DNA from 3 places in the Mesobacillus sp. genome. Region 3 is predicted to be linked to each of the others. Evidence: riboswitches for the same ligand, from Rfam matches in the RefSeq annotation. Region 3 holds a riboswitch; each other region holds the start of a gene.

Region 1 (9,852 bases), on a different contig from region 3:
CAATCGGATTCATATGCTGTACAGATATGTAAAAAGCTTCAATGGACTGGCCGGCAAGGGTAGTTCCCATCGGTTCAATCGTCGCAGAAATCATGATGGGCAATTTCCTTTCCCGGAGCTTGAAAGCTCTGGTGATACCTGAATAGGCGGCCTTTACATTTAACAAATCCTGACTTGTTTCCAAAAGAAGAAGATCCACGCTGCCATCAATCAGTCCTAAAGCCTGTTCTTCGTATGAATGTGACATTTCTTCAAACGATGATCCTCCGGTGACGCTTAGGGTTTTTGTTGTTGGTCCCATCGAACCTGCCACAAACCGCGGCTGGGAAGGGGAAGAAGCTTCATCTGCAGCTGTCCTTGCCAAAAGGGCTGCTGCCTTGTTTATTTCATATGCTTTATCACCTATCCCATATTCATCCAGTACTAGCCGGGTTGCTCCAAAGGTATTGGTCTCCACTATATCTGCACCAGCATCAAGATAAGCCTTGTGGATTTTCATGATTACATCAGGAGCAGTAAGGTTGAGGATTTCATTACAGCCCTCATATTCCTCACCACCGAAGTCCTCTGCTGTCAGTTCAGCCTGCTGCAGCATCGTTCCCATCGCGCCATCCATGATCAGGATTTTTTTCTTCATCTGTTCAGTTAACGTAGTTGACATTTTGTTTCCTCCTCATTAGACGGCTGCTATATTCGTTGGCAAAACGAGCCAATTCAACGCTCATCTCGTAGTTCATAAACGGTGTGATCAAGTAGATGCCATTAAAAAGTTCTGCTGCAGCCTCGATCAATCCTTTTGTAATAGCGATGCCTTCCCGTTTTGACTGGAGTGGCTCATTATTAAACTTCGCCATCGTATCGAGAATTTCCTGTGAAATCTTGATGCCAGGGACTTCGTTATGCAAGAACTCAGCGTTTCTGCTGCTTGTAAGGGGCATCAGTCCAATATAAATAGGGACATCAAGGTGCTTTGTTTCTTCATGCACTTCCATCAGCAATTTTTCGGAAAAAACCGGCTGGGTGATGAAGTAATCCGCTCCACAGTTTATTTTTTTCTCCATTCGTAATACTGCCTTTTCAAGAGACCGAACATTCGGATTAAAAGCAGCACCGATAGAAAAAGCTCCTTTTTGTCCAAGATCCTTTCCTGAATAAGAGAGTCCTTCATTAAATTGTTTTATCATCTCAATCAATTCAAAGGATGATAAATCGAATACCGATGAAGCGCCAGGGAAATCACCAACCCTTGCCGGATCACCAGTAATCGCGAGAATATCATGCAATCCGAGTGTATGCAGTCCCATTAAGTGAGATTGCAAACCGATAATATTTCTGTCCCGACAGGTTAGGTGCACGAGGGGGCGCAGGCCGATATTTTCTTTCACCAGATGTCCGATTGCAGAATTTGAAATCCTTGGTGAAGCCAGAGAATTATCCGCCAGAGTCAGGGCATCGATTCCTGCTTCTTTTAACGCTTTTGCTCCTTCAAAAAATCGGGTCGTATCCAGCTTCCTCGGAGAGTCAAGCTCAACAATGACCGAAGGACGTTTCTTTACAAGCTCAGGCAGGGAAGGGACAGGCCTTGAAATCTCAGTTGGACGTATTTCAACACTGGCTTTTTTTGCCGTTACTTTCTTTTCATTCGCAGGTTTTAGGCCTTTTAGTTCCTGAGCGAAGGCTCGTATATGCTCCGGTGTTGTACCGCAGCAGCCGCCAATCAGCCTGATACCCTGGCTATGGAAGTTGTGGGCAGACTTTCTGAAATACTCAGGGTTTCCTTCATAGTGGAACCTGCCATCTGTATATGCGGGCAGTCCAGCATTAGGATAGGCAGACAGATACGCTTTTTCAGGCATCCTGACTTGCTCCAGGCTGGCAATCATATGATGAGGCCCAAGCCTGCAGTTTAGCCCTACGATATCAGCGCCGATCTGCTCCAATTTATCAAATACAACCTGGAGTGGAGTCTGATCCTGCATGATGCCAATTTCCTGGAGTGAAACCTGGGCTATGATTGGCAGATCCGTTTCTTTCCGGGCAATCGCCAGCACGGTTTCGATTTCTTCCATATCATAAAACGTCTCAAGGAGTATTCCGTCCACACCTTCGAGAAGAAGGCAATATAGCTGTTCACGAAAGCTCCTTTTTATTTCTTCGAGTGGAATCGCTGAAGGACGGATTCCACGATTTCCGCCAATCGTTCCGAGAACATATGCATTTTTGCCAGCGGCCTGCCGTGCAAGCCTGACCGCTGTGCTATTAATTTCCTTGACTTGCTCCTCAAGTCCATACCGTTCCAATTTTATATAGTTCCCAGCATATGTATTTGTCTGGATTAAATCGGCTCCTGCCTCTATATAAGCTTCATGGATGCGGATAATGTCTTCAGGATGAGAAAGGTTCAGTTCTTCAAAGCAAGTTCCGGCACCATAGGAATAGAGAAGAGTGCCGATTGCGCCATCAGCTATCAATATCTCATTTTCCAATCGTTTGAGAAAATTCATTTTACACTCTCCTTTACTTCAGTTTTCCTGGTGGCAGCTGCCAAGGCCTGCTTAATGTCGCTGATCAGGTCATCAGGGTTTTCAAGGCCGACCGATAGGCGCAGCAAGCCCTCGCTTATTCCGCGCTTTTCCCGTTCCTCTTGTGGCATAGCTGCGTGTGACATTTTTGCAGGATAGGATAGGATGGACTCAACAGCGCCAAGACTGACTGCGAAAACTGGAAGTTTAGTATTTTCTATGAAATTGCTTAATATCTGTTTGTTTTCTAATTCAAAAGAGAGAACCGCTCCTGGTCCTTCTGCCTGCCTAAGCTGCAGAGCATATTGTGGATGATCCTGAAGACCAGGATAGTAAACATTTTTTATTAATGGTTCATTTCTCAGGTATTCCGCTACCCTTAATGCACTTTCCTGTGATTGCTTCATCCTGACTGACAAGGTTTTGATGCCCCGCATGACAAGCCAGGCATCCTGTACACCCAGTACGGCTCCAAAGGAATTTTGCAGGGAATAAAGCCGTTCACCCAGTTCTTTATCCTTTACAACTGCCAGTCCGGCAACTGTATCACTATGTCCTGAAAGGAATTTCGTTGCACTATGCAGGACAAGATCTGCTCCTGATTCAAGCGGTCTTTGCAAAAATGGAGTCAAGAAAGTATTATCGACAAACGAATATGCACCATGATCCTTCGCAAGTCTGCAGATGGCCTCAATATCCGTAACCTTCAGCAATGGATTCGAGGGCGTTTCTATATAAAATAAAGCTGTATTTGGCTTAATGGCATTTTTAACTGCTGTTATATCCGTCATCTCCACAAAGGTATGCTCTATACCGAAGCGGTTAAGCACCTGGGTGACCATTCGATAGGTTCCTCCATATACATCCTCAGTTATGACTACATGGTCGCCCTGAGAAAGAAGGAGAAAGGCGGTCGAAATGGCAGCCATACCGGAGGAAAAAGCAAAACCTCTTGCACCTCCTTCAAGGCTGGCGATGACATCTTCGAGCGCTTCCCGGGTAGGGTTTAAGCTTCTGCTGTAGTCATATTTGCCGAACTTGTCGACTGATGCCTGATGAAAGGTAGAGGCATGCTGAATCGGAACGCTGACACCGCCAGTAGCAGGGTCGAATTTATGCTTGTTATGCAATAGCTTTGTTTCAAATGTGTAAGATTGACTCATGCGTTCGCCTCCTGTTCAGCTTTTGAAAAAGCGCTGTTCAAATCCGCAATCAAATCGTCTGCATCTTCAATGCCAACCGAGAAACGGAGAAGCCGATCACAAACGCCAATTTCTTCACGGATTTCAGCAGGGATGTCTGCATGTGTCTGAGTTGCAGGGTATGTAATAAAGCTTTCGACACCGCCTAGGCTTTCGGCAAATGTAATGGTCGACAAGCTTTGTAAAAAAGGATTCACCATTGAAGGGGATTGAACCCTGAAGGAAATCATTCCGCCTCTGCCAGGATAGAGCACGTCACTGACAGCATCATGTTCCTTTAAATATTCTACCAGCTGTCTGGCATTACGTTCATGCCGCTCCATCCTTAATGATAATGTCTTCATTCCACGAATCAGGAGCCATGAATCGAATGGGCTGAGAACAGCACCGCCGCCATTATGATGGAGGAACAAGGAATCACACAATTCCTTGCCCTTTGCGACAATCAACCCGGCAAGGACATCATTGTGGCCTCCCAAATATTTAGTGGCGCTATGGATGACAATATCAGCACCAAGGGCAATTGGTTTTTGCAGAAGGGGAGTGTAGAACGTATTGTCAACAATGAGTAAAAGCCCATTAGCTTTTGCTATCTTTGCGATAGATTCTATGTCCGCCTGCTCCATAAGCGGATTTGTCGGAGTTTCAACAAACAATGCCTTCGTCCGCGGAGAAATAGAAGATTCAATTTCCTCTAAATTTGCCATATCTGCGTATGTACAGTTCAGCCCCCATTTTTTAAAGCCCTGCTCGAGCAATCGGTATGTTCCACCATATAAATCTTTTGATACTATCCATTTATCCCCATTCTGGAACAATGACAGGATCGTCCAGATAGCAGCCATACCTGAACTGCAGGCGAAACCCCGGTCTCCTTCTTCAAGATCGGCAATTGCTTTTTCAAGAATTTCACGAGTAGGGTTTCCTGTCCGGATATAATCATATCCGCTAGACTGGCCAATTCCTTCATGGCGATATGCGGTCGTTAGATAAATCGGGGGATTCACTGCCCCGGTAGCCGTCTCACTTCTGTTTCCAAGCTGTGCAAGCTTTGTATCAATCTTTGTCATTTTTCTCACTCCATCTGTTTAATGTAAACTCAATAAAAAAAAGTCTTCTATAAGAAGAAGACTTTGGAATTTACGAGCCATTCTCCTTATCTTCCAAGTTAACAAACTTGCTGGAATTAGCACCTTTTCAACTAAAGTTGAAGGTTGCTGAAGCTTCATCGGGCCAGACCCTCTGCTTCTCTTGATAAGAACTTATTCAATTATGAAATTTCTCTAAATATTACATCTCTTTTATGCGGATGTCAATCATTTTCTTATTAGCGCGTTAAAGGGCTGGTGTAGTTTCGTATAGAGATTAAGAGGTGATGCTTTTCAGAAGGAGGGGGCCAAGAGGTTTTATGGATTCCCGGGTAGCAAAAAAATTTTAAGTGGAGATAACCTGGAGATTCTTAAAGATTGCCTGTAAGGAAGAAAACTGCAAGAAGAGGGAATCTTGAGAACTTATATCTGCCCTGTAACGGAGAAATTTCTAAAAGGATGTAACCTATAAGGCTCTTAAAAATAGGGAAACTAAAGCATTATAGATACCAGAAAGTAAATAAAATACAGAAAGATATATAAACAAAAAGAACGTAGATTTCATTTTAAAACAAAAAAGCAGCCAGAGTAGGATATATCCCACCCGGGCCGCTTTTCAAAGCAAATAGTCTATTAATTCACACCGACTGCATCGAATGCTTGTTTAACAGAGTTAACTTCAGCAGATGTTGCACCATATAGGTCTGTTGCAGCCTGAACGAGACCTGCTCTGGCCTGGCTAAAGTTAGTAGAAGACGTGAAATAAACTGTGTTAGCGCGATAGAAGATTGCACCCAGCTTGGTCGTGCCAATTTCTTGAACTGTTACACCATAATGTGTGCCACCCTGGCTTAGAAGGTAAGCTGCTTTGTTGATAATTCCGCTGTTAGTGTGGACTCCGCCATTATCGGAAGTTCCAGTATAACGCTTTGAATAATGGTCTGGATCACCGTATTTAGTTGGATCACTCATTGAACGGAGCGCATCACCCGCTTTATTAGGTGTATAGATGTCCTCGCCGATTTCAAAATCAGGATTGTTGTTGTCATAGTATTCCATTAAAGTTCCAAAAATATCTGAAATCGCTTCATTTAAAGCACCAGATTCATACTGGTATACAAGGTCTGAGCTGAAGTCGGTAACCGCATGTGTTAATTCGTGAGCTACTACATCTAGTCCTCCTGAAAGCGGGATGAAAGTTGTTCCGTCTCCATCACCGTATACCATTTGCTGACCATTCCAGAATGCATTATTATAGCTTCTGCCATAATGAACTGTCGATTTAAGCGCAGCACCTTTATTGTCATAAGAGTTTCGTCCGAAAATATTCTTATAATAGTCATATGTCAATCCGGCATAATAGTGAGCATCAACAGCTGCACCATCATACTTAGCGTTCAGATTATTATCGGCATCCGACCATAAAGTACCCGGAGTGCGCTGTCTATTTTGTGCATCATAAGTGAAAACTCCTGAGCCGCGCGTATTATCCTGTAAATAATATGCACCATTTGAAAGCAGGGTATTTAAAGTTTTAGTATCACCTAGTACACCTACTCCTGATCCAACAGTGTTCGAGCCTGTTAATGAAGGGTCTGTCTTTCCTGCAGTATGAATCGCATTATATTTATTGATGATTTCGCCTGTTTCAGCATTAATGAAATATTGATAATTTCCTGGTTCTGGGCTCAAGAAGTTCAATGTCACATGATATGCATACACTGCTTGATCAGCAGTTGGGTAGATAACAAGGTTTGCTGATGGTGCCAGTTCATAAGTCGGCTTGAAGCCTAAGTCAGCTTCAGCAAGAGCGATTGCCTGTTTTTGTGATTTTTGACTTTGCTTTTTAACCAGCTTGCTGCCAAGCTCTTGACTCAAAGTACCGCTAAATACTTGAAGGACGCCGCTTTCATCGACTTTAGCAACCTGAGTAGAACCCCACACTGGCACTCCATCGAACAATTGCTGCAAACGAACCACGTCACCGCCAAGTTTATCTGCTTGTTCAGAGGTAACTGCAAATGAGTCCTTTGTGCTCAATTTATATTTTTGCTTTGAATTTTCAAGGTATTGAAGTACCACATCTTTCGCAGCTTTCGCGGAAGGGTTTGTCAGTTTGCCGGCAACAAACTCAGGTGTGCCATTGTTTTTCTCAAACTTTTTGGATTGTGAATCAGCCGAGGGTGCAGCGAAGGCAGATGCACTTACTAATCCACTTAATGCTAGACTCGCAGATAGACTTAAAGCTACGACATTCTTCTTCAAATAAAATTCCTCCTAAAATAGATGAAATGATGTGATCCACAAAATTATTTTTGTAGATTAAGATATTTATACTTTAATATTCTGAACATTTCAAACATTATCTCGCTTTTTGTCGAATAATCATGTTGGGAAATTTTTATCAAGGCGAATGAATGAATATAAATTACATAAAAGGAAAAAACAGGTAAATATAAGAGGAACGGGCATGCTGATAAAACAAATGATGCATAAATATTCATTAATATTTTTTGCATACCTTTGTACTTAGAACGAGTTATAGATTACTTTTAATCCATTTAGATAAAAACAATAAAAAAGAAAGGATCCCCAATCTGCAGCTTAATACCTTAGCTCATTTTACTGATGGAGCTAATTAAAGGGATTTCGAAATGTACTGGCGAAATTAACCATGTCGAAAGTATTATTTCGAATACATAATGGGAGGATAAAACCTTGAAAGAGTATTTGATAAATCTAGAGGAGCAAGTATCTTTGAATGTTAAAGCTTCAAATATAGATAGCAATAAACCTACCATCATTTTGATACATTTTAGCGGTGGTACCTCGTCCATCTGGAGTGGGGTTATACCTCGTCTAGAGAAAGAATTTAATCTGCTGGTACCAGATTTACGGGGACACGGAAAGTCAAGCTGCCCTGAAAAAGGCTATCATATTGATGAGATGGCAAATGATGTATATCATCTGTTAAGAAAATTTAATATTGATAGTTGTCATATTGTCGGAAGTTCAATGGGTGCAGAGGTGGGCGTCAGTCTCGCTGCCAGGCATCCAGAGCTGGTGCAATCCCTGATTTGCGAAGGCGCGATTTTTAATGAATTTGGTGAAAACGGCCTTTTCAATGGCAGCAGGGAGGATATTGAGCTGGAAAAAGAAAAGCTGCGGGCCAAATTGGCTGAGCGAAAGGAGGTAGTTTTTGATTCACATGAAGAATTTATCTCTTTTTATAGAAAGCCAATTGAAGATATGGGCTTATGGAATGAACATTTTCATGAGTTTATAAATAGCTGCAGCCAAGAAGGAGCCGCTGGCTATGTCCATTTTTACAAAAATCACGTAAGAAATGAGTATATGAATAAATATTGGGATTTGGATTTTGGAACTTATTATAAAAAAATCAAGTGTCCTGTTTTATTCATGCCAAGCGAGGAAGAGTGGAAGGACCCTAAGATCAAGAAATCACTAGATTACTTTGCAGGTCTGTTAGATACATATGAAATTAAATTATTGGACAATTCCCTTCATGCATATGTTTGGATGCAAATGCCGGAGCAAGCTTCAGCGGCAGTAAAGAGCTTTTTGAAAGAAACGATTTAAACAGGAGAAGGATGGCGAATTTGCCATCCTCCTTAAGGTAAAACAACTGGAATCAACTTGAAAAATTCTTCCTCATCATATACCTGGTAAAGTATCTTTTCATGGTCAAAGATCGCGTAGTAGGGCAAAGACTTTATATCTAGATCAGGGAATTGGGACCTTGCCTCATCTATCGTAACCACAGACATTGATTGAGCCTTATGAATATAGGAATTCTTTATTCTATCCAGTGCCCAGTTAGCTCCATGCTGTTTTTTGTCATATATCTCGAGTATTGCCAGGCCTCCTTTTTCCTCAGCCAGCTGATTCTGATAGGAAACCACCTTTTCAATATTGATTGGGAATGTGTAATGCACTTCCTGTTCATCATGGAATCCCCTTATTACTACAATTTGTTTACCAGAAAAATTATTGAATGTGTATTCGCCATTTAATAATGGTTCAAAGAGGAAGCTTCCATCTTCAAGATCATCAGTCCATTTGATTACCGCAATCTCGGCCTGGCGGGGTTCTTTTGAAAAATTCATCTGCAGCTGGCTAAAAGGCTTGATGGATTGAACAGGCGTATTTTTGAATAAAATTGGGGGTTCATCCTGGTCAATTACTACGCCGGTGCCTTTATTTACCCAATTGTAGTGCCCAGTTACAAATTCTACTGGCAGTCCATCGATCGAGAGTTGAAGAGTGGGCATTGAGCTATTTTTTTTCACAGATGACTGTTCTTCTTTATCAGGTTTATTTCCTTCTATTGAGAATATTGTGATCATGACCAGAAGCGCTATTGCGTATGGGAGAAATCTATTTATCATCCACTTTATGCTCCGATTCCAAGATTTTCTCTATTTCTTCATCTGTGGGTGGATAAGTCGGACGAATATGGTCAATCAACTGATCCACTTTGCGGTGAAGTCTGTATAAATCTATAAGTATAAAAACTAGCAAAACCACCAAAATCCAAAACATAGGTGCCTCCTTTAAACGTCTTTAGTTACAATATAATGGAAATTACATGTGGTGAATAGAGAATAATGGAATAACAGGGAATTTATCATTGCGCTTCCAATAAGATTAATATAGTATCTTACTGAATACTTATGGTGGTGTTGCAATGGAAATTACGAAACATTTGCTAATGAATTTATCGCTGCTGATCGTCCTGCTTTTTTTCGCTTATCTTTTTATTGAGCGAAAGACAGAAAAAGAAAAGCGAAAACGGCTGCAATTATATTATTTTATCCTTTCAGTTCTCACATGCTTTATTTTTTCCATTGAAGCGCAGGATGGCATTCGCTTTGATTTAAGGCATGTGCCTATGATTCTGGGAAGCCTATATACTGGCGCAAGTTTCTTGCTTGCAGCTGTGACAATAGTAGTGAGAGGAACTATGGGGATCAATGATGGATTCTGGGCCTCTTCATCCGTATATTTTCTGCTTGCCAT
Region 2 (9,852 bases), on a different contig from region 3:
ACATTTGTATCTTGCCACCCGTGAGAGCTGAGAATCGTTAACAAGCTGCGGCAAGCCATGCTTGGAGCGTTCTGCGTTGGTCAGCCTGACGATCTCTTCGTCTATGCTCCTTGCTGTCCCCTGGCCTGGAATATTGATTCTTTGGCCTGGATAAATCATGGCTGGATTTTTGACCTGCGGATTGGCTGAGATGATTTCCGTTAATCCCACCTGATAACGCATGGAGATTTTCCACATAGTATCACCTGATTCAACAATATGTATCTGCTGTGCCAAAGTACTGGCCGGAACGAACCAAAACAGCAGCATCAATGCCAGTATTGCTTTTTTTCCCATAAAGCATTCCTCCTCAAGGTTAGCTTGAGAAATTCTTCGTGAAATATACAGCGGAATTGGTTTTTTTCGTGCCTGTAAGAAAACAACACACACATGCTGCATATAGATTTAACAAGGGAGGAATGCGATTATGGGCTATCTCTGGGTGATGACCATCGGTTTTTCCATTTGCCTTGGGTTAATGGGCGGAGCTCTTATGTATTTTATTTTTTCCTCATTGAATGTAGATGACGCCAGCAGGATTGATTTGCTTGATTCTCGGACAGAGGATGACAATAAAAAATAATGCTGAAACAATGCCAAAAGGCTGCCAAGTCAATGGCAGCCTCTTTTCTATGGCATCAAATTAAAAATCGCGAGTGTTGTCAAAACGAGTATTAGCAGGGTTGTCCGATGTCAGTGGTGCATCGACCGGCTGCTGCGTACGTGTTACGTTTGTGTCATTCAAGCCAACCCGGTTTTCGTCGCGCTCAACGACAACAAGAATTTTACCTTCTTTTACATAGCCTTCATAACGGTCTGCTTCATCCTCTGGAATACCCATTCCAATCAGTGCTCCAGCAAGACCGCCTGCACCTGCGCCGACTGCCGCACCTGTAAGGGTTGCAGCAATTGGACCAGCTGCCACGATTGGCCCGATTCCAGGAATCGCCAATGCACCAATACCAGCCAATAAACCTGTCAGGCCGCCTAGAACGCCGCCTGTTGCTGCACCTGCAGCAAGACCTTCCTCAGTCTTCGTACCGGTTGCTTCGTTAATGTGATCCACTTCTTCATCGTTTTTACCGATAACAGAGATGTCTTCTGTTGAGTAGCCTTGTCTTTTCAGGTCCTCAACAGCCTGGATTGCCTCACGCTCATTATCGTATACTCCAACTAGATGTTTTTCATGTTCATAATACATATTAAAAGCCTCCTTTAGACGAGTAGTCCCTTTAAAGATACCCGTCTGAAGGAGGCGTAAACATAATGTCGAACAGTTTTCAAGTGCTATTTTATTTATTTTACAGAGGCTTCCAAAGCTGACTCAAATTGGGCAATAATATCCTCTGCATGCTCGATCCCGACAGAAATCCGCACTACTTCATAGGTGATTCCAAGTTCTGCCTGAGCCTCCGGCGGAAGAGCACGATGAGACGTTTTCAGCGGATGGGACACTGTTGTTTCCACTCCAGCAAGGGTCGGAACAATCTTCACCCAGCCAAGCGATTTGAAAAATAAATCCGTATCCACATTTTGTCCCAGTTCAATCGTGACGATGGCGCCAAATCCTTTTTCCCCTTTTTCAAAAGGATAATAGACCCTGGCAACCTTGTCATTTGCACGAAGCTTTTCGGCGAGCAATCTGGCATTCTCGGACTGTGCCTTCATCCTTAGTGCAAGTGTCTTCAAGCCGCGGCACGTCAGCCATGCCTCAAAAGGACTGAGGTTGGCTCCAAGGTTCACGATCCTCGACCGCGCCTCAGCAATCAGGTCCTTCCGGCCGACGACGACACCTGCAGTCACATCACTATGGCCGCCGATATACTTCGTGGCGCTGTGGACGACAAGGTCAGCCCCCAGCAGGAACGGTTTAAGATGGAGAGGAGTCGCAAAGGTATTGTCAACAAGAACAGCAAGCTTGTGTTTCTTTGCAACCGAAATGACCTCTTCAAGATCTTCAACCCGCAGCAAAGGGTTCGTGATCGATTCCGTGTATAGCAGCTTCGTATTTTCCTTGATTGCAGCTTCTACTTTCTGCAAATCAGTGAAAGGAACAAATGTTGTTTCGATGCCGAAGTTGTGCAGCTCTGATTTTAACAGATGAAAGCTGCCGCCATACAAATCGGCCGCGGCAACGATATGGTCACCGTTCTTTGCGACTGCCAGCACGCCTGCAAGGATGGCGGCCAGACCCGAAGATGCCGCTGCCCCGTCCGGTGCCTGCTCAAGCGCCGCTACAGACTGGCCCAGTTCGTCTGTATTCGGATTGCCGACACGTGAATAAAGATAATTGCCTTCTCCCTGGTAAAAGCCCTCCAGTTCATCGAGATTGTTAAACGTAAATGCGGAAGTTTGATAGATCGGCGTTGCCTTGCTTTTGATGCCATCTGTTTTTTTATGCAATGAATGAACTACTTCTGTCTCGAACTTGCCTGCCAATTTGTCCACCTGCTTTGTATGATTTGTAAAAAAGAAAAACCTCTTCCAATAAGAAGAGGCTTTAGCGCTTGGCTATCCTCTCTCATCTTCAGACGTTGACTCTTCAGGAATTAGCACCTTTCCCCTTTACAGGAAGGTTGCCGGGCTTCACAGGGCCTGTCCCTCTGCCGCTCTGGATAAGAGTATATTTTTCTCTCTTCATTACGGGCATTTTTTAAAACAGCCATAAGAAAAGAGTCCTATTAATAGCTGAAGTATATCAACTAAAAAGGACTCTCGTCAATTGATTGTTCTGGTGCGAATCAGTCTTCAGAAGGCTCGCTGTCAAGCAGATCCCATGGCGTGATGACACCGATTGGCGTGCCGTGGCGGTCGCCTGTTTCGGTGATGATGACTGCCTGCAGCTTCTTCCCTCTCGTATGGTAGCGTTCAAAAAGTTCCTCGATTTCATAGAGCGAGGTTTCCTCTTTGACGAAGGTAACAAAGTAGTTTTTCCCTTTCGTCAGAAGGTCCTTGATCCGGACATCTTCAAAATGAATAACTTCACTTGAAAAATGCTTGGCCATCCACTGGATGATTTCTGTCGAAGTTAGCAGTGCGACATATTTATCATCCTTGTCATAAACCGGGAATCTCGTGAAATCAAACTTGTTGATTACCTTCAGCACATCTTTCAGATACGCATCTTCATAATAGTAGAATACCGGGCTTGTTGCGATTGAAAGGGCCGTTTGCGGCTTTTCAAATTCGCGGCAGATTTCCTCAATCTGTTCAACGACCTCGATATGCGGTTCCGCGATATAGAAATCCGCATTCACCCGCTCATGGACAATCGCATTGCGCAGCTTCGCAAACTGGTGCAGCTCACTTTTATATTTGCGGATTAATGAATGATTCTTATAGCCTGAGTACAGGAGCTCAACAAACGCATCGCTGTCGGTTTCCTTCACCATTTCCCTTAAAGCTTTATGGATTCGGTTAAAAGCGGTCTCAAACCGTCCCGATTGCTCCTTATGGTTCACCTCATGCTCCTGGCTTGAGTTTTCTGCGTCCTGCTTGCTATTTGGGTTACTCTTTTGTTGGCCGCTTTGATTTTGTTTGGAAGGAACTGATTCCCTGTTATCCCGCTTCCCATTCGCATCTTGTACATTAGCACTCTTCCGCTTATTGTCCTTATTATTGCTTTGATTTTTGTTTCCATTGTTGTTTTTGTTCTCGGTTTTGTTGGGGTGTCCGCTATTATTTTTTTCTGATGCAATTTTTGTGCTGCTGTTTTTGCGGCTTCCGTTTTGCTCTCCGGTTCCGCTATTTTTGGATTGGCCGGTATTTCGCTTAGCGTTTTGCTGTGACTTGTCATCTGCAGACTTAGTCTCGTTGGTTTGATTAGCCTGCTTGGTGACTGCTTTTGTCCCGGCAGTTTCCGCCTTCGGATTTGAAGTTTCCTTGATTTTTTTCATCTTAGGATTCTGCTTCGCCTTTTCAGCGCTCTGTTGAGTGATATTTTCTGATTGCAGCGGTTTTCTTTTCTTCCGCTGCCCAGATTCCTGCTGCCTAGTATTTGATCTATATTTAACTTGAGTATCGTTAGCCAAAATGGTCCCTCCGGTTTTCTGTAGAATCTTTCTCTCCTCAATACCCAAATATGCCTATTTTCTAATCCTGGTTATATAATCTAAAAATATACAGAAAACTCGCCGATTGGCAAGCCCTTAAAGGCGAAGACAGAGGCGAAGTTGCACTTATGCGTTAGGAAAATATAAATTGGCTGTTTTCGCAAAGATTGTTTCCTTCATAAATATTGAATTTAGATCCTGTTGATTGGAGTGGAAGGCGCGTAGACTCCTCCGAAAATGCTAACGCATTTCCATCGTGCGTGGGCCCATTCAAGGATGCTTTTCAGAGTCCTGCGGGATTAGACGGACAGGTGAGACCCCGCAGACGCCAACGGCGGCGAGGAGGCTCAGCGCCGGCCCCGCGGAAAGCGAAGCGCCTGGAACGGAAATCAACAGCCTTTTATTACAAAGCCTTTCTTAAAAAACATATATTCACCTTTTTGAAAATGAGTGTTTTCTTTCAAAAATTTATAGAATAGCAACAAAGTATTAGAAAAGAGCCTATAAATTTGAAAAAAGTTATATTTTCCTATTAGCCCAAACAGGACGGTGATTGTCTTGAGTTTTAAAAAAGTTTGATACAATATATATAGTACAAAATTTGATGGTTTGATTTTTAATAGAAAAGGGTTGGATTTACTGTGGCAAAAACAAAGAAGAAAAGTGTGGCGAAAGAGATTCAGCGGCTGATCGTGATAACAATCGGCGCGATTATTGCAGCATTTGGGCTTGATATGTTTTTGGTTCCCAATGCGATTCTTGACGGAGGAGTCATCGGTCTGTCCATCATTGCCGCGGAACTGACAGGTGTCTCAATGAGTATATTCCTGATTGTATTGAACCTGCCGTTTTTGTATATTGGCTACAAACGGATGGGTTTGAAATTTACGCTTAATACATTGTACGGAGTTGTGGTTTTATCTGCCGCTACTGCATACCTGCATCATTTTGAGCCGGTTACGACCGATCTGTTCCTGGCTACGATTGTTGGCGCGGTCATCCTCGGCACCGGTGTCGGCCTTGTTATCCGTGCTGGCGGAGCTTTGGATGGCACGGAAATCGTCGCAATCCTTGTCAGCAAAAACCGGACTATTTCAGTTGGCCAGCTCGTCATGGTGATGAACTTTTTCATCTTTATCCTCGCCGCATTGCTCGTGTTCAGCTGGGATACAGCGATGTACTCGATCATCACTTATTTCATCGCTTTTAAAATGATTGATGTAGTCGTCGAAGGTATGGAGGAATTGAAATCCGTCACGATCATTTCGGACACGCCGGAGGAGATTGCCGAGGAACTGCTGAAAACCGTCGGACGCGGCATGACGTATATCCATGGACAGGGTGTCTTCTCAAACGAACCGAAGAAAATCATTTATACCATCGTGAGCCGGATCGAATTATCGACGCTCAGGTCCACTGTATACGATATCGACCCTAATGCGTTAGTGGCAATTGAGAACGTTGCCGATGCATCGGGAAGCAATTTTGATAAGAGCGGCGCGCATTAAGTCGAGAATCACTGATTTTCAGCTGGCATGAAAAAAGTGTCCCTTCCTGCACGGATGGGACACTTTTTTCGTTTAATCGATCGGATTATTCAGCTTTTTCTCTTTTTGGCCAGTAGTGAATTCGACCAGTTCTTCAGGTGTATTATTGCCTTTTTTCTTATTATTGTTTCGCTGTGCGTTGCCATTTCCAAGCTTCGTTCTGCCCATACTTCCTCGCTCCTTTTTGTGGATTCAAGAAGTAGTATGGATTTTTTCATCCTTGCTTATTCCAAGCTCCGGTGCCCTGCGCGCCATCGTCGCCTGCTCGAAGGAATAGGCAAGCTTGATGAGCAATGGTTCGCTGAAGGCTGTTCCGGTAAAAGTAATGCCGACCGGCTCGCCTTCTGATGTGAAGCCTGCTGGCACTGTGACAGAAGGATATCCCGCCCTCGATGCGATCGTCGAACCGTCCATTGGGAAAAGGATTGCGTCCACGCCGTATTCCTTCAACACATAGTCAACACCCTGTTCGCGCGACATATACAAATTGTACTCCAGCTGCTCCAGGTACTCCGCCTCCGTCAATGTTCCGCTTGTAGCCTCAGATTCAAGCAGGACCTCCTGGCCATACTTCAATGTTTTATCCCCATGATCGTAATTGAAAGAAATCACATCCGCCAATGTCCTGATCGGGAAATGTGCCGGCAGCCTGCTTAAGTACGCATTCAAATCAGCCTTGAACTCATAGCCGAGAACTTTATCGCCCCAATTGGCCTTGGAGGCTGGAATCGCCGCTTCAACCAGTTCCGCGCCAAGCTCTTCAAGCTTCGCCGCTGCTTCTTGAAAAATCCGCTTCTGATCAGCTGACAGCTTGCCAATATACTCTTCACGGGCAACACCCAGCTTCGTTCCCTTCAAGGCTTCTTTGTCAAAAAGCTGACTATGATTCAGCTCCGGCTGTGCCACCATTGTCGCCGGGTCGCCAGCATCCTGGCCGGAGATTGCCTCCAGCAGATAGACCGCATCCCTCACCGTTCTCGCCATCGGGCCAGCTGTATCCTGAGTGTGTGCAATCGGGATGATTCCGCTTCTGCTCACCAGGCCGACTGTTGGCTTGATCCCGACTAGTGAATTTTGTGAAGCAGGATTTAAAATCGATCCGTCTGTTTCAGTGCCAACTGCCACTGCTGCAAGATTCGCTGCAATCGCTGCACCGGATCCCGCACTTGAGCCGCCCACCTCAAATTCTGCAGGGCCATATGGATTTAGAACCTGGCCGCCGCGTGAACTGTAGCCACTCTTCATTCCGTTCGCCATAAAATTTGCCCACTCTGTTAAATTTGTTTTACCAAGAATAACTGCACCCGCTTCCCTCAGCTTAGCGGCTACAAAGGAATCCTCCGGCGCTATCGAATCCTTCAGTGCCAGAGAGCCTGCACTCGTATGCATTTTATCATGGGTATCAATATTGTCCTTCAGCAGCACCGGGATTCCATGGAGCGGTCCCCTTGCCCCTTTCTGCTTGCGCTCCGAATCAAGGGAAGCCGCGATGTGAAGGGCATCAGGATTTAGTTCCAATACAGAATTGATGGTTTTATCAAAAGCAGCAACCCGGGCCTGGTACATCAGCACAAGATCATATGACGTCAGCTCGCCGCTTTCCATTTTCGCCTGCATCTCATCAATCGTCGCTTCCGGAAGCCACTCTTCCAACAGCTTTTTCAATCGTGGATTGTTCATTTTTTTATTCCTTTCCAATATAAGCTACCTTTATATATTCTTAATGTTTTCTTTAAAATCCTTTTTTAATAAGAAAAGCTACAGGAAGACCTGTAGCGTGGTGTTGTTATTTTTCTGCGTCGACGATTTCGCCTCTGTAGAACTCTTTTAGTATCGGGTTGATGTTCAGCGCCTTGCAGAACTTTTTCAGGTCCCGTTCTTCTCTTTCGTTGACGATGGAGATGACGGTTCCTTCTGCACCGAAACGGCCTGTACGTCCGGAGCGGTGGATATACTGTTCCTGTTCCCTCGGGAAGTCGAAATGGACGACATGCGTTACGCCTTTAATATCCAAACCGCGCGCTGCGATGTCGGTTACCAGCAGCATTTCGCTGTTACCGTCGCGGAATTTTTTCAAGTAGCGCTGGCGGTCCTGCTTCGGCAGGTCGCTGTGGAGCTGCCCAACATGAAGATCCTTGAACTTAAGCTTTTCAACGGCGATGGTAAGGTTCGCGATGTCTTTAATAAAAACAAGCGATTTTGTGCCTTTCAGGCGGGCAATTTTTTCAAGGATTTTGATTTTGTCACGCTGCTCGCTGACGAAATAAATATGCTCCACATTTGCCGCTTCGATTGTTTCGTCCTTTTTTACTCTGATGACTTCCGGATCCTTAGCAAGTGGTTTCACCGCCTGTTCCACTGCCGGAGGAAGCGTCGCTGAAAACAGAAGCAGCTGGCGCTGGTCCGCAAGCGTGGACTTGACGATAGCGTTTACCGTTTCTCTGTGTTCCGGAGTCATCAGCTGGTCACCTTCATCAAGAACGACCGTATGGACCTTGTGCATCTTCAGTTTCTTTTGCTTGATCAGTTCATTGGTGCGGCCCGGTGTTCCTACAATAATATGAGGGCTTTTTTTCAGCTTGTCGAGCTGGCGTTTCAAATTGGCGCCGCCGATCAGTGTCGCTGCTTTGATATCGGTGCCTTCTCCCCACTTCTTGATCTCAGAAAGGATCTGCATCACCAATTCCTGAGAGGAAGCCAGGATGACAGCCTGTGTATTCTGCAGCTTCGTGTCAATCTTATTTAAAACCGGCAGCAAATACGCAAGGGTTTTACCAGTACCTGTCGGTGATTCCGCCAACACATCTTTTCCTTCTATTATTAAAGGAATCGTTGAGGATTGGACAGAAGTCAGCGTCTGGAAACCAGCCTTTTCCCAGGCCTGCTGCAGGAACGGATTCAGTTGCGCGATAATTGGTTGAGTCTCTGACATAATTTTCTCCTTCTGCTTAAGCTTTCTAGTAATGATACTAGCTAAAACGATGGAATAAGTCCAGTTTCCCCTGAAAAATAGGTCAGTTTTTTGTGTGAATAGCGCGGTCTCTCACTTTATTGGTGAAATCCACAACTTTTCTGGCGAAAATATAATTGGCGAACTGGAGATTCCGCGCGTTTTTTCCAATTCATAAAAAGACACCGGGCGAAAAACCGCCCGATGTCTTAAAGTCTTATTTATGGATCCATACTGCGCCGGCAGAGTTGTCTTTCGCTTCGCCGATTACCTGGAACTTAAGGCCCAATTGCGGAACCTTGCGTCCTGCATCAGGAATCATTTCGTTCATGTAAGATTTTGAATCATCGAATGTTGTTACACCTTTAAGTCCTTTGTAATCATAGATACCGCGAGATGGAGAATCGATATACCATGATGGTGCCTTATCATAAGAGAAAGCCGCATCTGCTACTTGATAGCGTGTGCTACCAGTAATTGAATCTTCCCCATTTAGCGTTCCTACAATCGCCTCTGGATGTGCATCAACTGGTCCAAGGAAGCCTTCACCTGGATGGACACCAACCCAGTTATCCGTGAATGAATCATCCGCATACCATACGACCATACCAGTGTTGTACTTCACGCCGCGTCCTTCTAGCAATGCTTTGTCAGAACCAGCGTAGTTTCTCCACTCAAGGTAGTAATAGTGGTTTTTCAGGAAGATACCGTTTGTCTGGATGAAGCCGTCAAGTGTTACAGCGGCTTCACCTTCAGCGCCATCAGCGAATACTTCTTCACCATCAACTGTCAGCTTAAGCTCGTCCATTGCGAAACCTTCTGGAGCAAGGCCGCCGTCAGTTACGTATTCAAATACAAGTTTAACTTTCTTTCCAGCGAATTGGCTCAGGTCATAAGTCTTGTCTACCCATGCGCCACTTGTTGTTTCCATGCCGTCTGCAGTGTTTTCGTCGCCGATTGTATCAAGTAGTACTGGCTCTTTCTCTCCTTCAACTACTGCATTTACATAAACATAGTCATAATCGAACTCAACTTCGAAATTCGCTTTGTAAGTGAACTCAGCAGCGTTTGCAGCTGTTAAGTCAAATACTGGAGTTTCCAATGCTGTATGAAGGTCATCGCCTTTTTCGCTGTAGTAGTACTTATTGCCAAATTCAGTTTGGATGCCTTTGACTTCTTTGCCAGGAAGGTTTACTTTTACAATCCCTGGGTTCTCGGATTTTGTGACACTCTGGTCAATAACTGTTGAAAGTCCATTTTTATC
Region 3 (9,852 bases):
AATCAGTAGCTATCGTTCCGGATGCTGTTGTTGAAAAACCCCATCCTAAACCCTGCACGATCCTCATTAGGAATAGTAATCCTATCCCTAAAACAAATCCGTAAGATCCCACTGAGAGGACAAAAATAATAAGTCCTGTCAGGTATACAAACGCTCTTCCCTTTGTTTCCAGCAATCTTCCGGCATATGGGCGGACCAGCAAGGCCGAGAACGTAAAGATGCCTACGACAAAACCGATCAGTTGATCATTTCCGCCGAGATGCTCTACAAACAACGGGATGGTCGGCAATGTCATTTGAAAGCCAAGAAAGATAAAGAAGTTGGCCATGAGGATAAATACAAAGTCCCTGCTCCAAATTTTTTCTGACCCCTGATTTTGGGCCTGGGTCACTGCATTTGATTGTTTATCCATGTCGAAAGTATCTCCTTTCTGAATCAAAACCGGCTCTATCCATGCCTATCGGCGATCTGATTTTCTATTAGGGTGAACAAGTTTTGCTAACCTAATATGGCTTTTCCCTCTTTTTCATAATTATGTTCAAGATTCCGCCAATTTCTTGTTACTAATTTGTGAACAGTTTCACATTTCTGTCTCCTTAATTCCAGTTTCTGATATATTGTAAGTGTAATCAAACATTACTTATTTTTGAAGGGAAGCGATTCAGATGTTAGCTAAATGGTTAAGAGAAAACAATGGTGCCGCTGGCCTGCTGACAGTCATTCGGGTATGGCTTGGATATAACTGGATGACAGCTGGATGGGGAAAATTGACTGGAGAGGGCTTTGATGCAACTGGATACCTTAAAAATGCTGTAGCCAATCCGGTAAAAGGGCCGGATGGACACATGGTTTATGGCTGGTATGTATCTTTCCTGGAAAACATTGCACTGCCAAACGTTGATATCTTCAATTTCATCGTTCCGCTGGGTGAATTCCTGATTGGCCTTGGCCTGATCCTTGGATGCCTGACAACTGCCGCCATGTTCTTCGGCCTTGTAATGAACTTCAGCTTCTTCCTTGCCGGGACTGTATCTCATAACCCTACTGACATCTTCTTCGGCTTCATTATCCTGTTCGCTGGCTACAACGCTGGTAAATATGGCTTAGACAGATGGGTTGTTCCTTTCATCCGCAAAGCTGTCTTCAAAAAAGAACAAAACGCAGCGAACAACGCTGCTTAACTTTAAAACCACTTGATAAAAGGGCCTTTCATCAGGCTCTTTTTTTTGCGCATTCAGTTTTACTGCTGATAGATTCCCGCTTCCCCTAAAGCCTCCAGCTGGCGCACCTTTAGAACTTTGTTCGCAAATCAGACATATTGTTGTTGCTGTTTTGTGAACATACTTCCAGCCTTATCATCATTAAATCCAATTTCCATATAGTGTAGTGTAAGGCAATCATAAATGATTCTTGAGAGGATGCGATTGATATGTTCGCAAAATGGTTAAGAGAAAGCAATTACGCTGCTGGCCTGCTGACAGTGATCAGATTATGGCTTGGGTATAACTGGATGATGGCAGGATGGGGAAAAATGACTGGCAAAGGGTTTGATGCAACTGGGTATTTGAGCAATGCCGTGGCTAACCCGGTAAAAGGGCCGGATGGAAACATGGTATATGGCTGGTATGCATCCTTCCTGGAAAACTTCGCGCTGCCGAATGTCGACCTGTTCAACTTCATTATCCCGGTAGGTGAATTCCTGGTAGGTGTTGGCTTGATCCTTGGATGCTTAACAACTGCTGCTATCTTCTTCGGCTTAGTGATGAATTTCTCCTTCTTCCTGGCAGGTACTGTCTCTCATAATCCTACAGATATCTTCTTTGGCTTCATCCTCCTGTTCGCCGGCTTCAACGCTGGTAAATACGGCTTAGACAGATGGGTCATTCCATTCATCCGCAAAACAATTTTAAAAGATAAGGCTGGCGCATCACATAACAGCAAGTGACCTTCATTAACCAGCCTTCCCAGCAATCCCCGCATCGCAGCAGTTCCACAGAGCGCGATACGGGGATTTTATTTGTTTGGTATTCGTTGTACACTTTTCCAAAATTAGCTATAATTTATTTAATTAGCCCCCAGAATTGGAGCGATACGATGTTTAACTTTCAATCAGTTGATGCCGTCCATCTATTAAATAAAATATATGAAAATATCATTATTACAGATACAGATTTTAAGATTGTTTTCGTAAATCAATCTGCAAGACAGCTATTAACAAAAATCGGTCCTTTTTCAGAAATCAGCAATCCGGATGATTTTTTAAATAAGGATTTGCACCAATTAGAAGGTTTCCGTCAGCAAAATATCCTTGCCAAAGGGAATTACCCTCATACAGCCAAGATCAATTTTTTCAATAAATTTTCGGCATACATACATGTTGACACTCTGAAAAACCAGGATGGTGACAATCTCGGTTATATCCTGACATGGGAGGACGTAACGGAGTTTGAGAAAACGCTGGAGGAAAACAGGAAGCAGCTGCAAATCCTCGATATGCCAATCATTCCTCTATCTGTTGATACTGCTGTTCTCGTGCCGATAATGGGAAAATTGAACGAAGACAGACTGGAGCTATTGGAGAACAAGGTTCTGGCACACTGTGCTGAACACCAGAATGAGTATGTTATCTTCGATTTTACAGGCGTTTCAGAGGAATTGGATACTGCCAGCGGCTTCCGTCTTCAGCAGGTAGTCAATTCTCTTAAGCTGATGGGAGTCCAGTCAATATATGTAGGAATCCTGCCTGAAATGGCAAGGTCGATTGTCCTTGATGGCATTCAAGTAAATGTTCCAAGCTACAGTTCCTTCGTTCAGGGCATCCGCCATGTATGGAAGGAAACAGGCTATAAGCTTGTGAAATTGGAAGATTAATAATAATACCATGTCTTTTTCACAGACTCCCCTGCCAGATGCGCAGGGGATTTTCTATTCGAGTGGAAAAATACAGTCCAAATTAACGAAAAGATGTGGACCCCGGCGGGTAAACTTAGAGTTTGGCGAAAACAACGCGGATTTTGAGGTAAGCTGGTAAAACGTAACGATAATGGCACCGATTTCGGCGAAAAAATAATATATCGACGGACACGGCATGGATATCCAGGAAAACGAACGCCATATTGACGAAATCGAATGCGATATCGGCGAAAAAAAGAAAAAAACAATATATCGACGAAATTGACCCGGATATCGACGAATTGGAAATTATCAATGCAATTTTCCAGTTCAGGCATCTCCCCGCCCCGAAGATATCTGCGCAAAAAAGGCCAATCCGCACAACGGATTGGCCTTTTGCTACATTACGATAAATTTGAAAATGGTTAAACCGATCCCGATGAGGAAGCCGCAAACAGCTCCGTTCACCCTGATCCATTGAAGATCCTTGCCAATATTGTTTTCCATCATATCGATAAGGGTTTCGGTGTCGAGCTTGTCGAGATTTTCCCGTACCAGCTTGCCGACTTTGGAATGGTTCCTTTCAATTAAATCTGCAAGCTTGGTATGGAGCCAGCTTTCAAGAGCAGCTACTTTTTGCTCATCATTCTTAATTTCACTGATGAACTTGCTTACAAGCGGAATGACGTGATCATCCACAAAGGTTTCTTTTTCTATGAAGTCGATGGCTCGATTCTTTGATTTCACAAGCACATCTTTGATCTGGTGAGTCAAATCGAGTTCACTCACCATTTTATCCTTCCAGCCCTGGATTTCCTGCATCAATGCTTCCCGCTCACTGATACCGTCCAGTTCCTTGCGGATTTTCTCAAGGATCATATGCCTGTAGCGGTTATCGTTATTCTTGAGGTTGTTCATTCTTTTTAAAATGAACGATTGGAGCATATTGCCGATTTTTTCTTCGGTAATCATATTGCTGAAGGATTGAATCGCAAATTTCAATAATCCGTCTGCTTGCGTCGTTTCGATGGCCTGCTTGCCCAGCTTCCCAAGGACCAGCTTCGCTTCTTCTTTGGAAGCCCATTTCTCTGTCTCATTCAGCACATAGTTGAATGCCGCCTCATCGTATTCTTTTTCAAGAACATGCCTGGACGCTTTTTCTAACAGGACTGATACATCAGCAGATAAAAGAAAGCCTTTTATTTCGCTTTCAATCGCTGGAGCAAATCTTTCCACGTCTATTTTTTGTGCGGTTTCAAGACTGAAGTTCTGGATGCTTTTCTTCACAGATTCCGAATGAAGCTCTTTTTCCACCGTCTCAAAAATCTTATCCAGAACATGGATTTGCTTGAATTTATCCATGATGCTTTCTTTCGTCAGCCAATCGTTTTCAAGCATATTGATCAACGCGTTCGTTACCCTGTCACGATTTTTCGGCAAAAGGGCTGTATGCGGAATCGGAATTCCCAATGGGTGCCTGAATAATGCAGTGACAGCAAACCAGTCAGCGAGCCCGCCAACGAGTCCTGCTTCAAATCCTCCCATCAGCAGTTTTCCGATTAAAGAATCCTGGAACGGAATGGCGGCCAGAAAGCCGATTCCCATGATGGCCAGAGAAATGGCCGCTAAATGTCTGGACTTTTTATCTCGTGTATTCATAATTCTCCCTCTGTGTTTCTTTATGGTAGTACTTCATCAAAAACAAATCTCATCTACTATATTAACCAATTTATAGGGAACAGCGCTATAAAAATGAATAAGTCCCATATCCATACGGTCAATTCCGCATGATTATGGGACTTAATTAAGGAACCTATTCCATCCACTCAGGCTTACCAAAGCCCTTAAATTCTTCATCAATCACCTTTTCGAATTCTGGTGATTCTACTACTTCTTTAATGTCCTTTGCAAACTGTGCATTTTCGTCTTTCGTATTGATGACAACACGGTTGCGGTACTGATCAGGCATTTTTTCAAGCTGCAAGGCATCGAGGAGATTCATTTTTGCTGCCAGTGCAAAGTTCCCTGGTACAGCTGACAGATCAACACTTTCCACTGCTCTTGGAAGCTGAGCTGCTTCAAGCGGTTTGAACTGCAGGTTTTTAACGTTGTCCTTTACATCTTTTTCAGAAACAGTCAGCGGATCTGCATTAGGATCAAGGGTGATCAAACCAGCATCCTCAAGAATCAAGAAGGCACGGGCTGCATTTGTTGGGTCATTCGGAACCGCGATTGAAGCACCTTCTGCCACTTCATCAAGCGATGAGAATTCCTTTGAATAGATGCCCATTGGAGCAGTAGGAACAACGATGACTTCAGATAATTCAATGTTATGTTCTTTTGCGAAATTCTCCATGTATACTTTATGCTGGAACAGGTTTGCATCCAGGTCACCTTTTGATAGTGCGATGTTTGGCTGGATATAATCGCTGAATTCCACAATCTTTACTTCATAGCCTTTTTTCTCAAGCAATGGTTTGATTGCCTTTGATACCATATCACTGTACGGTCCAGATGTTGCGCCAAATGTAACCTGTTTGCTGTCTTCCTTGGCTTCTCCAGTTGAAGATGAATCACTGCCGCATGCAGCAAGCAATCCAATTGTTAATAGTAAGATGACTGAGTACAAAAGCTTTTTCATTAAAATAACCCCCATTTTTTATTGTTATCTTTTATCTACTAATCTGGCGATTTTATCCCCGCCGAACTGAATAAGCTGGACAAGGCAAATCAGGATAATAACTGTAGTAATCATGACGGTGTTGTCATAGCGATAGTAGCCGAAACGGATTGCAAGGTCCCCGACTCCCCCGCCGCCGACAATACCTGCCATTGCTGAGTATGCAACAAGGCTGATGATTGTAATCGTCACTCCCTGGACGATTCCAGGGCGGGCTTCTGGAATAAGGACATCTTTAATGATCATCCACGGGGTGGCACCCGTAGCGACTGCCGCCTCAATGACTCCTTTATCAATCTCCCGGAAGCTTTGCTCTACAATTCTCGCAAAAAACGGAATGGCAGCTACCGATAATGAAACAGATGCTGCTGTTGGCCCGATTGTCGTACCAGCGATTAAGTTTGCCAGCGGCAGCAGGGCAATCAACAGGATAATAAATGGAACTGAACGGATCATATTCACGATGAAGCCAGCAATATTCTTAAAAATCCGATTTTCAAGGAACAAGCCTTTATCAGTCACAAACAGCAGCACTCCCGTTGGCAGCCCGACAATGACTGACACAAGGATTGAAATCCCGACCATATAAATGGTTTCAAAAAAAGCTTTGTTCAATTCAGGAAGCAGGGAGACCAGGCTTTCAGGCAGCATCGTGAATCACCTCCAGATTTTTTGTTCTTGATCCGATATAGTCGATTGCACGATCAAGCTCTTGTATATCTCCTGTTACCTCCATGATAAAAATACCTAAAGGTACATCCTGTATGTATTCGATTTTTCCATGAAGGATATTGCCGCGGACCTTGAACTTCTGGAATACATCGGAAATGACGGATTGTTCTGCGATCGCACCCTGGAAAAAGATTTTGATGATTTTCCCGGACCTTCCCTCCAGCAGCCTTTCAGGAAGATCGAACTTGAGAATCGAGTTTACAAAGTCTTTTGTCAGCTGCTCCTGCGGGTTGGCGAAAACATCGTATACATTGCCTTCCTCGATGACCTTTCCATCCTGCATAACCGCCATTCTGTCACAAATGGTCTTCACTACCTCCATCTCATGGGTGATAAGAACAATTGTTATGCCTAGCTCGATATTGATCTTTTTCAAAAGAGCCAGAATCGATTGGGTTGTGCTTGGGTCCAATGCAGAGGTTGCTTCGTCACACAACAGCACAGATGGGTTGTTCGCCAGCGCACGCGCTATGCCGACACGCTGTTTTTGGCCGCCGGATAATTGGGCCGGATAGACATCTTTCTTATCTGACAGGCCAACCATATCCAGGAGTTCTACGACTCTATCGGCAATTTCTCCTTTTGGAGTGCCAGCCGCTTTTAATGCAAAAGCAATATTCTCACTCACTGTTTTGGCACTGACCAGATGAAAATGCTGAAAAATCATACCGATTTTCAAGCGCGCCTTGCGCAGGTCATTTTTATTTAATCCAGTGAGCTCGACTCCGTCGATGATCACCTGGCCAGACGTCGGCTTTTCCAGGAGGTTCAGGCATCTGAGCAAAGAGCTTTTCCCTGCTCCGCTGTAGCCGACGATTCCAAAAACCTCCCCTTTATTAACTTTTAATGAAACATGATCAACCCCGGTAACTGTACCTTTTTTCGTTTCATATACCTTGACCAATTCTTTTATCTCAATCATTTCTTTCCCCCCGTCCCAGGTTCTTTCGTAACGGTAAAAAATAAAAAATGCCTCTTTCATTCACAGAAAGAGGCATCGTAAAAATCTATACGACTTATCTCTCAGAATGAATTCATTCTGCAGGAAGTGGCACCGTTCCAAAATGGAGGTTGCCGGACGTCATAGGGCCTAGTCCCTCGGTCACTCTTGATAAGTAACTTATTTAATTTTAATAATAGAAATCATAAAACCTTCTGATTTGTTTGTCAACATAGTATTTTTGCGAACTTTATAATGGTATCGCTTTCATCGTTGAGGCAGTATAGAGAAATTTTTTTCAGCAAAAAAGCAAAATAGAAAATAGGAACCCCCTTTTTATGATAAAACAAGGGCTCCATAAACTAATGCACCAGCAATGACATAAGCAGAATGCACTTTCATCTTTTCCATTAACACATAGCTGATGCCGCCGATAAGAATGGTCTGCAGAAGCCCGACTCCTTCATAAGAAGAGAAAAGGAAATCGTAGGTCATGACTCCAAGCAATACAGCAATTACCGGACGGACAATAATGGTCAGCCGTTTTACCTTGGGTGAATCTTTAAACTTCATAAGCAAGCCAAGGAGTCCGATCATCAAGACCAGCGAAGGCGCCACCGTTGCAAAGACTCCTACTATAGCACCCAGAACCCCGCCCTCGGAATAGCCAATATAGCCGGCCATTTTCGTGGCTATTGGTCCCGGCAATGCATTACCCATCGCGAGCACTTCGCTGAACTCATTGACCGTCATCCAGCCGTAGCGGTCGACGACCTCGTTCTCAATCAGCGGAATGGAAGCTGGGCCGCCGCCATAGCCGAGAATCCCAGGAATGAAAAATGCCAAAAATATTTTAAAATAAAGCATCACTTATCCCCTCCCGCATCTTTTTGCATGGAGGGAGATGGTCCCTTCATGAGCAAGGCACCGATTAACAGCACAAAAATCAGGATTGCTGGATGCAGGTGCAGAAACTGAAGCAGCAGCAGGCTGCCTCCGAGCGCAATAACAGTCCATTTCCATCCCAGCTTGGAGGTACCCGATTTTTTTATAAAGTCCCAGGTAAGGACAGCAAGCATTACAGCAACAACTGGCACGACAGCCTGGGCCATCCCGCTTACCCACGGCTCATCCTTGTAGGCATTAAGACCGGTCAGGAGGAGGATCATCAAGATGATTGTCGGTATGATTGTTGCTGCAAGCGCGGTTATCATCCCAAGAACTCCGCCCACCCGGAAGCCGATATAACCGGCCATTTTTGTGTTAATCGGACCTGGGAGGGCATTTCCCAATGCAAGGATATCGCTGAATTCATCTGAATCCATCCATTTATATTTCTCTACAACTTCCTTATGTACTAGTGGAATGGAGGACGGACCGCCCCCATAGCCGAGAATTCCGACCCGAAAAAAAGCCAAAAACAAATCAGCCTGTTTCATGCCCTTCACCTTCTTTTTGTAATCACTTTTCCATGCCAGTTTCTATTTATCTATCCCCTGATTGTACAAACAAGTAAAAAGTATCACAGCACATCAGCCGCGATAATTACATTTTACCTGTTAATGTTAAATACGGAAACCGAAATATTTCTCTTCCCCAGCTTTAGGCTAAGGTTATTTCCTGATCGTTTGCAGTTTATTAAAATACAGGGAGCCAATGGAGAGAATGGTGCAGATGCAATTGACACTGGTTGCTGAACAAAATTATCAGGCACCGGAAAAAAGGGGACCAATGATGCAGATTTGTGACCGAAAATTCCAGCCACCGGAAAAAGGCCATAAATAGAGCACATTAATGACCGAAAATTCCAATACTCGGAAAAATAGGGCTCAAATGAAGCAGCAGGTCATTAATCGCCACGCATCTTCCCCAAAAATAAGGCAGGCTGTACAAAACAGCCTGCCTAGCTAGATTATTTCACTTTTGAAAATCTGTTCAAATCTCCGTTTTCTCCGAGAACGATCAGGATGTCTTCGGCTCTTAATGTTTTTTCAGGGTCAGGGGAAATGTCTACCTTCGTACCTGTTTTTACTCCGATAACGGTGATATTGTATTTTGCACGGAGATTGATCTCGATCAGGTTTTTGCCTGCCATGCTCATTGGGAGTTTGATTTCTTCAATGCTGTAGTCATCTGAAAGCTCGATGAAGTTCAGTACGTTAGGTGAGGCCATCAGCTGATGTGCTACTCTTTCTCCCATATCTCTTTCCGGGAAGATGACTTTGTCTGCCCCGACCTTGAACAATACCTGTGCATGGTGCTTGTTGAGCGCTTTTGCGACGACATTGGCTACTCCCATTTCCTTGAGGATGAGAACTGTCAGGATACTTGCCTGGATGTCGTCGCCAATCGCAACGATAACTGTATCAAAGTTCCTGATTCCAACAGCCCTCAGCGTTTGCTCATCGGTTGAATCGCCGATTACTGCATGAGTGACGTGTTCCTTGTATTCCTCAATATATTGTTCTTTTTTATCGATTGCGAGTACATCGTTTCCTTCATTATAAAGGGAGGTCGCTACACTTGATCCAAAACGGCCCATCCCGATTACTGCGTATTGCTTTGCCATAAGTACATCCTCCTAGCCAATCATCACTTTCCCAGCCGG

The links. Region 3 has a riboswitch for S-adenosylmethionine ahead of AC3EBE_RS02405 (methionine ABC transporter ATP-binding protein). Riboswitches for the same ligand answer to the same signal wherever they lie in the genome.
Region 1: another riboswitch for S-adenosylmethionine. It lies ahead of AC3EBE_RS10035 (methionine biosynthesis PLP-dependent protein); the one in region 3 lies ahead of AC3EBE_RS02405 (methionine ABC transporter ATP-binding protein).
Region 2: another riboswitch for S-adenosylmethionine. It lies ahead of AC3EBE_RS03120 (trans-sulfuration enzyme family protein); the one in region 3 lies ahead of AC3EBE_RS02405 (methionine ABC transporter ATP-binding protein).

What each region holds. Positions count from the first base shown of each region.
Region 1 is NZ_JBYNSB010000025.1:97,329-107,180, reverse strand. Features, by position in the region: gene metH (methionine synthase) at 1-661, opposite strand, end outside; gene AC3EBE_RS10045 (bifunctional homocysteine S-methyltransferase/methylenetetrahydrofolate reductase) at 642-2,504, opposite strand; gene metC (cystathionine beta-lyase) at 2,501-3,685, opposite strand; gene AC3EBE_RS10035 (methionine biosynthesis PLP-dependent protein) at 3,682-4,794, opposite strand; SAM riboswitch class I at 4,878-4,985, opposite strand; gene AC3EBE_RS10030 (M4 family metallopeptidase) at 5,446-7,077, opposite strand; gene AC3EBE_RS10025 (alpha/beta fold hydrolase) at 7,531-8,412, shown strand; gene AC3EBE_RS10020 (hypothetical protein) at 8,445-9,221, opposite strand; gene AC3EBE_RS10015 (hypothetical protein) at 9,211-9,375, opposite strand; gene AC3EBE_RS10010 (ATP-binding protein) at 9,521-9,852, shown strand, end outside.
Region 2 is NZ_JBYNSB010000012.1:93,657-103,508, forward strand. Features, by position in the region: gene safA (SafA/ExsA family spore coat assembly protein) at 1-336, opposite strand, end outside; gene AC3EBE_RS03110 (hypothetical protein) at 467-622, shown strand; gene AC3EBE_RS03115 (general stress protein) at 683-1,240, opposite strand; gene AC3EBE_RS03120 (trans-sulfuration enzyme family protein) at 1,336-2,478, opposite strand; SAM riboswitch class I at 2,558-2,661, opposite strand; gene AC3EBE_RS03125 (CBS domain-containing protein) at 2,781-4,070, opposite strand; gene AC3EBE_RS03130 (YitT family protein) at 4,733-5,599, shown strand; gene AC3EBE_RS03135 (hypothetical protein) at 5,672-5,806, opposite strand; gene AC3EBE_RS03140 (amidase family protein) at 5,831-7,318, opposite strand; gene AC3EBE_RS03145 (DEAD/DEAH box helicase) at 7,425-8,570, opposite strand; gene AC3EBE_RS03150 (immune inhibitor A domain-containing protein) at 8,806-9,852, opposite strand, start outside.
Region 3 is NZ_JBYNSB010000009.1:56,391-66,242, reverse strand. Features, by position in the region: gene AC3EBE_RS02440 (MFS transporter) at 1-412, opposite strand, end outside; gene AC3EBE_RS02435 (DoxX family membrane protein) at 666-1,181, shown strand; gene AC3EBE_RS02430 (DoxX family membrane protein) at 1,430-1,945, shown strand; gene AC3EBE_RS02425 (STAS domain-containing protein) at 2,095-2,871, shown strand; gene AC3EBE_RS02420 (DUF445 domain-containing protein) at 3,292-4,551, opposite strand; gene AC3EBE_RS02415 (MetQ/NlpA family ABC transporter substrate-binding protein) at 4,706-5,533, opposite strand; gene AC3EBE_RS02410 (methionine ABC transporter permease) at 5,558-6,223, opposite strand; gene AC3EBE_RS02405 (methionine ABC transporter ATP-binding protein) at 6,213-7,226, opposite strand; SAM riboswitch class I at 7,318-7,422, opposite strand; gene AC3EBE_RS02400 (chromate transporter) at 7,581-8,111, opposite strand; gene AC3EBE_RS02395 (chromate transporter) at 8,111-8,683, opposite strand; gene AC3EBE_RS02390 (potassium channel family protein) at 9,157-9,813, opposite strand; gene AC3EBE_RS02385 (TrkH family potassium uptake protein) at 9,826-9,852, opposite strand, start outside.